Sporomusa termitida: one gene and its partner. The protein of the gene in region 2 interacts with the protein of the main gene of each other region in a pairwise test. Links are inferred from orthologs where the notes say so. Each region holds a gene or a part of one and is shown on either strand. Other genes may lie near its edges. The genes, in order: recJ and SPTER_RS12080.

Evidence for each region.
Region 1: the proteins of SPTER_RS12080 (region 2) and recJ interact in binary tests that used the Escherichia coli proteins (3 or more experiments, as listed by UniProt). The link is inferred for Sporomusa termitida from one-to-one orthologs.

The regions. Positions count from the first base shown.
Region 1 is NZ_CP036259.1:2,310,031-2,313,344, forward strand. What follows is about bases 58-3,045. They hold recJ (single-stranded-DNA-specific exonuclease RecJ), read right to left. Parts: upstream 2,584-3,045; coding sequence 532-2,583; downstream 58-531. Other genes in these bases: SPTER_RS10740 (adenine phosphoribosyltransferase), read right to left, coding at 58-511; SPTER_RS10750 (LapA family protein), read right to left, coding at 2,665-2,970. In the rest of the region: more of SPTER_RS10740, read right to left, coding at 1-57; SPTER_RS10755 (DUF456 family protein), read right to left, coding at 3,095-3,314. UniProt on the Escherichia coli protein: Single-stranded-DNA-specific exonuclease.
Region 2 is NZ_CP036259.1:2,567,617-2,570,937, forward strand. The notes cover bases 144-3,138. They hold SPTER_RS12080 (DNA topoisomerase III), read right to left. Parts: upstream 2,647-3,138; coding sequence 640-2,646; downstream 144-639. Other genes in these bases: SPTER_RS12075 (DEAD/DEAH box helicase), read left to right, coding at 144-639; SPTER_RS12085 (DEAD/DEAH box helicase), read right to left, coding at 2,865-3,138. In the rest of the region: more of SPTER_RS12075, read left to right, coding at 1-143; more of SPTER_RS12085, read right to left, coding at 3,139-3,321.

The DNA of each region.
Region 1 (3,314 bases), 260 kb from region 2 along the record:
AATATTGAACCAGTGAGTTAATGACATACCCATCCAGTTTTGTACGTCCGTTTAAAAACAATAATTCAATTAAAAATGCCAGTCCGACAACTTTCCCGCCTAATTCTTCAATCATCTTGACTGTTGCCAGGGTAGTACCGCCGGTTGCCAGCAGATCATCGGCGATTAAAACCCTGCTGTCCGGTTCGATGGCGTCTTTGTGGATCTCAAGAGCATCCTGGCCGTATTCGAGGGAATAGGTCTGGCTGATGATTTCCGCCGGCAGTTTACCCGGTTTGCGGATAGGCACAAACCCTGACCCCAGTACATAAGCCAACGGCGCACCAATGGCAAAGCCCCTGGCTTCCGGCCCAACCACCACATTAATCTGTTTATCCCGGTAGTGGTATGCCAGCCGGTCAATGGCAACCCGAAACGCTTTTCCATCCTTAAGTAAGGTAGTAATATCCTTAAATTGAACTCCTTGGTGCGGGAAATCAGGTATATTTCTAATTTTCTCCCGTAGATCCATCGCTGAACCTCCCTCAAAACCTAAATATGCTGAGCCAAATACTCCTGGCGTATTCTTTGACTTTCACGAAACGCAGCTGAGTCGGTCAGCTCCAGTTTTTTTGCTGGCGCCGGCTCAATAATCAACTCAGGGGCGCTGTCATTTTGTAACTGCAGGGAAAGCAGGCCTAATTCTGTCAGCACCGTTATTGCCATACCAATAACGTGCTCCGGTATTACACATTTATAATTTTTAAAAACAGCTTTCGCAATATCAGCGGCGGATAAACGGGTGTGCCCCTGTTTATTACACTCTTTAACAGTTAAGTAAACAAACTTAATGCAGTCCCGGTCAGGCGCTATCTTATCCAGAATTTCTTTAGCGGCCCCGGCATTCGACGGCCGCACATCATGTGCTGTCAATTGCAGTTTTTTTTGTCCCTGCCATTCATTATATTTAGGTACAAAAACTAAGTCTATATCATTGTTACAGGCCAAACTGTCGGCTAATTCTCCCTGGTTCCAGGCAATAACGTCATTAACGGCGACATGATTCAGCTTAAGCTTCAGGTGGCGGCCCTGCTGTCCCACAAGCCTTTTCTCGCCTAATTGAATATTCCGGCAGGCAAATACCGGGCTGGGATTACCGAAACCGTAAGGCTCCAGGCAGGTCAACTGTTCAATAAAGGCCGCAGTTATTTCTGTAAGCGGCACACAGGAGTCGATTTTGAGGACAGGAATATAATCGGCGGCCGACAGACTGGCCGCGGCGATAGCAGCTAAACGTTCGCGCAGCCCCGCAATATTTTCAGCCGGCACCGTCAGCCCTGCCGCCTGCCGGTGCCCGCCAAACTGGGTTAACAAATCAGAACACTGGGTTAATGCTTCATACATATCGAAGGCCGGTATGCTGCGGCACGAGCCTTTGCCGCAACCCTCGCGGATGCTGATCATGACCACCGGTTTATAATATCTTTCTACTAACCGTGAGGCCACAATCCCGATAACGCCCGAATGCCATTCCTCGCCGGCCAGTACCAGCACCTTCGCTTGTGCTGTATCCATTGTTGCCAGTTGTTCTTCCGCTTTAGCCAAAATCGTCTTTTCTATTGCCTGCCGGGCAGCATTCTCCTCATCTAAGAGGGTGGCCAGCTTGCGGGCCTTGTCCGGATCATCTGTAGTCAAAAGATCCACACCGGCTGCAGCCTGGCTGACACGGCCTACGGCATTGAGCCGCGGCGCAACGACAAACCCCACGCTCCCGCTGTCAACAGGCTTGCCTGCTAAGCCGCAAACGGCGAGCAAAGCTGTAATACCAGTGTTTTCAGTAGCCGCCAGCTGGGTTAACCCGGTTTTGACCAAAACCCGGTTCTCGCCAGTCAAGGGTACAATATCGGCAATTGTACCAATTGCCACAATATCAAGGTAATCATGGAACGTACTGTCTGTCCTGTTATAATATTGCCATAATGCCTGACATAATTTAAAAGCAACGCCGACTCCGGCTAAATTTTTTTCCGGATACATACAATCCGTCTGTTTAGGATTAATAATGGCCACCGCTGCCGGCAGTTCGGGTGGCGGCTGGTGATGATCGGTTATCACTATATCCAGTTTACCGGCGGCAGCAAGTACCTCTTGTACTGCACTAACCCCGCAGTCAACGGTAATAACAAGTTTCGTGCCGGTTGCTATGAGGTTCGTTAAAGCGGCATCATTAAGTCCATAACCTTCGCTTTGCCGGTCCGGGATATAATATTCCACAGCAGCACCCAGGCGGGTTAATGTTTTATATACGATCGCACAGGCTGTAATACCATCGACATCATAATCCCCGTAAACGGTAATCTTTTCTTGTTGATCGATGGCTCGCCTAATGCGTATGACCGCAGTTTGCATGCCCTTTAGCAGGTAGGGATCGGTGATATACTCGGTCCCGGCATGTAGAAATTCCGTGGCGGCAGTTTCATTGGTAACGCCGCGGTTGATTAACGCTTGGGCAATAAACTTTGATATATTCAGTTTCCGGCTGAGCTCACTTGCAAGTTCAGGTTTAACCGGAAGCAGCCTCCATACTTTTCTAAGCCTAGCCATAAAATAAGTAAAGACCTCCGTAACCGTATCCTAGATAATTGTAGTATACCAGACAATATTTTGCAACTTTACCGGTAAAATCTACTCGCTGTTTGCCTGAGTTTCTGCCTGTGCGCCCTGGCTGGCCCGTAGTTCGCGATTCTCAGCTTCCGTCAGTTGCTGGGCCTGCTGGCATTTACGCAGAGTACGTCTAAGCCGGAACTGGACAAGCATCGACAAGGACAAAATGGTCAATGCCCCAAAAGCAGCTGAACCCAAAATGATAATGACCAACGAGGTTTGAAAACTCCAGACCAAAAAACTTACCGTAACCGCCAGCGAATTTTGCACAGCAAACACGGCCACCAATAATGCAAAAATAAAGGCAAATAATAAATTCCACATCATCCATCACACTCACAATTTGTTTATATGGTAATATTCTCGGAAAAAGCCTAATAATCCTCTACCGTCGATGTAAACAGTCAAATAAAAAGTAAAAACAGGCGAAGGCCTGTAATCTTCAGTAAAATTACACAAAAATATATAAATTAATGAGAGCAATCATGACAGCCCCGCAGACGAATCTAAGCACAGCTACTCCTGTCAGCCGGGACAGTACCTTTAAAACCTGATCACTGCGGGGAAGAAGTGTTTTTCCGGCAATGATCTCCCAGGCTGCCAGTCCCAGTAGCGGGCCGAGTAAAGCATCGCTGGCCAGCATACCGGCAATGTGGGTAACTGCGCTGTTA
Region 2 (3,321 bases):
CTCTGCAGCCTGATTGATGAATCCCAGCCCTATCTGGCCATCGTCTTCTGCCATACCAAAGACCGGGCCAAAGCGGTGAATACGGCGCTGATTCAGCGCGGCTACCAAGCCGATGAGCTGCACGGCGACTTGTCTCAGGCCAAACGCACGCAGGTGATGAAACGCTTCAGCGACGCCAAACTGCAGATTTTAGTCGCCACCGATATTGCCGCCCGCGGCCTGGATATTGAAGGCGTGACCCATGTATTCAGCTACGATATCCCCCATGACCCGGAGAGCTATATTCACCGGATCGGCCGCACCGGCCGGGCCGGTCAGACCGGGACCGCCGTTACCTTTGTGGCCCCCGGTGAACACCTGTATCTGCGGCTGATTGAGCAGGGGATCAAATCCTCGCTGGAAAAATACAAAGCCAACGGTCAGAAAGTAGTAAAAGCGGCCCGCCCCAGCGGCAATAAAGCGGTGTTCAAAAAACCTGCCCCCCAAACGGCACCGGACAAGAAAGAGGCTGAGAAAAAAACAGTGAGCCATGGCGGCAGTAATCTCCGGAGCCGCCGCAAGCCGAAACCGGCTGCCGCCACCGGTGGCGACAAAAAATATAGCAGCAAACGGGCGAAAACCTCCAGGGGCAAGGCGTAATCAGCCTTGCCCCTGTTCTTTTACCGGCGGCAGCGCCGGTTTGTCATTGGCATCATCATAGGAAGCCCGGCAGGCCGGGTAACGGGAACAGCCCCAAAACTTGCCGTGTTTACCGGTTCTGGACTGCAGTACCCCTTTGCGGCAGCGCGGGCAGGGATAATCGCCCTTTAACGGGATCGCCGCCTGTTTGGCTTTTGTGCAAAGGCTGGAGGCAAAACGGGCCTGCTGCCCCAGAAAACTATCCAGGCTGGCATTGCCGGCCGCCATCTGGTGCAGGATATCTTCCCACAACGCGGTAAAGTCCGGATAGGTGATCTCTTCCGGCAGGATATCAACAAGCAGATAGGCCGCTTCCGTGGGCTTGAGATACTTTTTCTTGGTTTCCTCCCGCAAAAAACCCCGTTCAATCAACTCTTTGATGATGGTGGCCCGGGTAGCCTCAGTGCCAATGCCGGCCACATCCTTGAGCTGTTTTTTCAGTTCAGGGTTTTTTACATACTTATGAATCTCTTTCATCGCTGCCAATAAGGTCGCGGCAGTAAACCGTGCCGGCGGCTTCGTCGACTTTTTGTCAGCCGAGGCCTTGACAAATAGCGGCTGATCGCCTTTAACCATGGCCGGCAGCGCCCCGCTGTCCTCTTCTTTCTTGTCCTCGGCCTCGGTACCGTATAATTCCTTCCAGCCCAATTCCCGGATAACCCGGCCGCTGGCGGTAAAGCGTTCACAGGCATAGTCCAGTTCGGCCCGGGTTTGGTCAAAGACATGCACCGGATAAAATTGGGCAAGATAGGCCTGGGCAATCAGAAAGTAGATGTTGCGCTCAGGTTCACTCAGGGCCGCAAAGTTACAGCGCTCGACCGTGGGAATAATCGCATGGTGGGCAGTAATTTTTTTGTCATTCCAGGCCCGGCTTTTCGTCAGCGGTTCAGCCTTGCCGGCCCACCCTGCCAGTTCCGTCTGGGCCAGGCCGCTTAGATTTTTCAGAATCGGCCCGGCGTCCTCCTGCTGGGACTCCGGCAAAAATTCGCAGTCCGAACGGGGATAGGTTGTCAGTTTCTTTTCATAGAGCTTCTGCGCTGTATCCAGCACCAGCTGCGGATCATAGCCGAATTTTTTGCCGGCCATAACCTGCAGGGTCGACAAAGCCAGCGGCAGGCGCTGCGGGTCCTTTTTCTCCGTTGTTTCGCATAAGCTGACGGTCGCGGGCTCGGTAGCCGCCTGCAACGTTGCCAGCAAGGCCCGGGCAATGGCTTTATCCGCCAGCCGGCCTTCAGTATCAAGCCCCGGCTGATTCGCCTGCGGCTTCCAGTAAGCGGTAAATACGATATCGTTATGGACGAAATCGGCTTTCAGGGTAAAATAGTCGGCCGGTTTGAACCCTTCAATCTCTCGCTCCCGGCGGACAACCAGCGCCAGCGTTGGTGTTTTAACCCGTCCCACCGGCAGTGTCGTCCGGTGCCCGGCCTGCTGCGCCGCCAGGGTATAGGCCCGGGATAAGTTCATGCCAATCAGCCAGTCGGCCCGGGATCTGGCCAGGGCCGATTGCTTCAGGTTATAAAAATCCCGGTTGTCGCGCAGGCTGTTAATCGCTTTTTTGATGCTCTGCTCGTCAAGGGCATTTAACAGAATCCGGTGCACCGGTTTCTGATTATTTACATAGTCAAGTACTTCATCGATCAGCAGCTGTCCTTCCCGGTCAGGGTCACCGGCATGAACAATTTCGCTGGCCTGATCAATCAGCGATTTGATAATTTCGAACTGTTTTTTACAGGAATCGGCCACCAGCAGCTTCCAGCTGCGGGGAATAATCGGCAAGTCCTCGGCCCGCCATTTTCCATACTTAGCGTCATATTCGTCAGGCTCGGCCTGGCGCAGAATATGTCCATAGCCCCAGGTAATAATGCCGCCGCCGGTATTGATGTAACCGTCTTTGCGGCTTACCGGCCCCGGCAGGCATTTGGCGATTTCGGCAGCCATGCTCGGTTTTTCTGCAATATATAATCTCAAAGTCACACCTCAACCATTCTTAACTGGTTTAAAAAAGCGGCGGAATTACTGTCTCCACCCTATACCATCTTACATTCTACCATAACTATCGGCGTGTCTGCCACTACTAAGAATAAGCAAAATAGTGGTGAAACGGTGGCACACCGGCGATAAATAACCAATAATGCCGTCTGGACATTATGAAACGGTACTGATTCACCAGTACCGTTTAGCATTGGTTATTTAGGCCTATGGGCAGTTCTCTTATCAAAAACTTTACCGTGACTAACGTACTTAGGCAGCATTTTTATTTGTAAGACCTGCTCATAGTGATCAATTAGCGCCGCCTCCCGCGGTGTGATAATGGCGATCGACACCCCACTGGCACCGGCCCGCCCGGTTCGTCCGGACCGGTGCAGGTAGATTTCCGGGTCTTCCGGCAAGTCTAAATGGAAAACATACTCAACCCCGGGGATATCAAGCCCCCTGGCCGCCAAATCGGAAGCCACCAGCAGTTGCAGCTTACCGTTCCTGAATCCCTCCATGGCTTTTTTCCGGTCTTCTTTAAGAAATTTTCCATGAATCCCGGCTGCTATTAAGCCGTGATAGTTAAGTTTATCGACGGTTAGCTCCACATCAGCACTGCGATTGATGAACACCAGGGCCTGGTCAATATGAATGCTGTTCACTATTTTG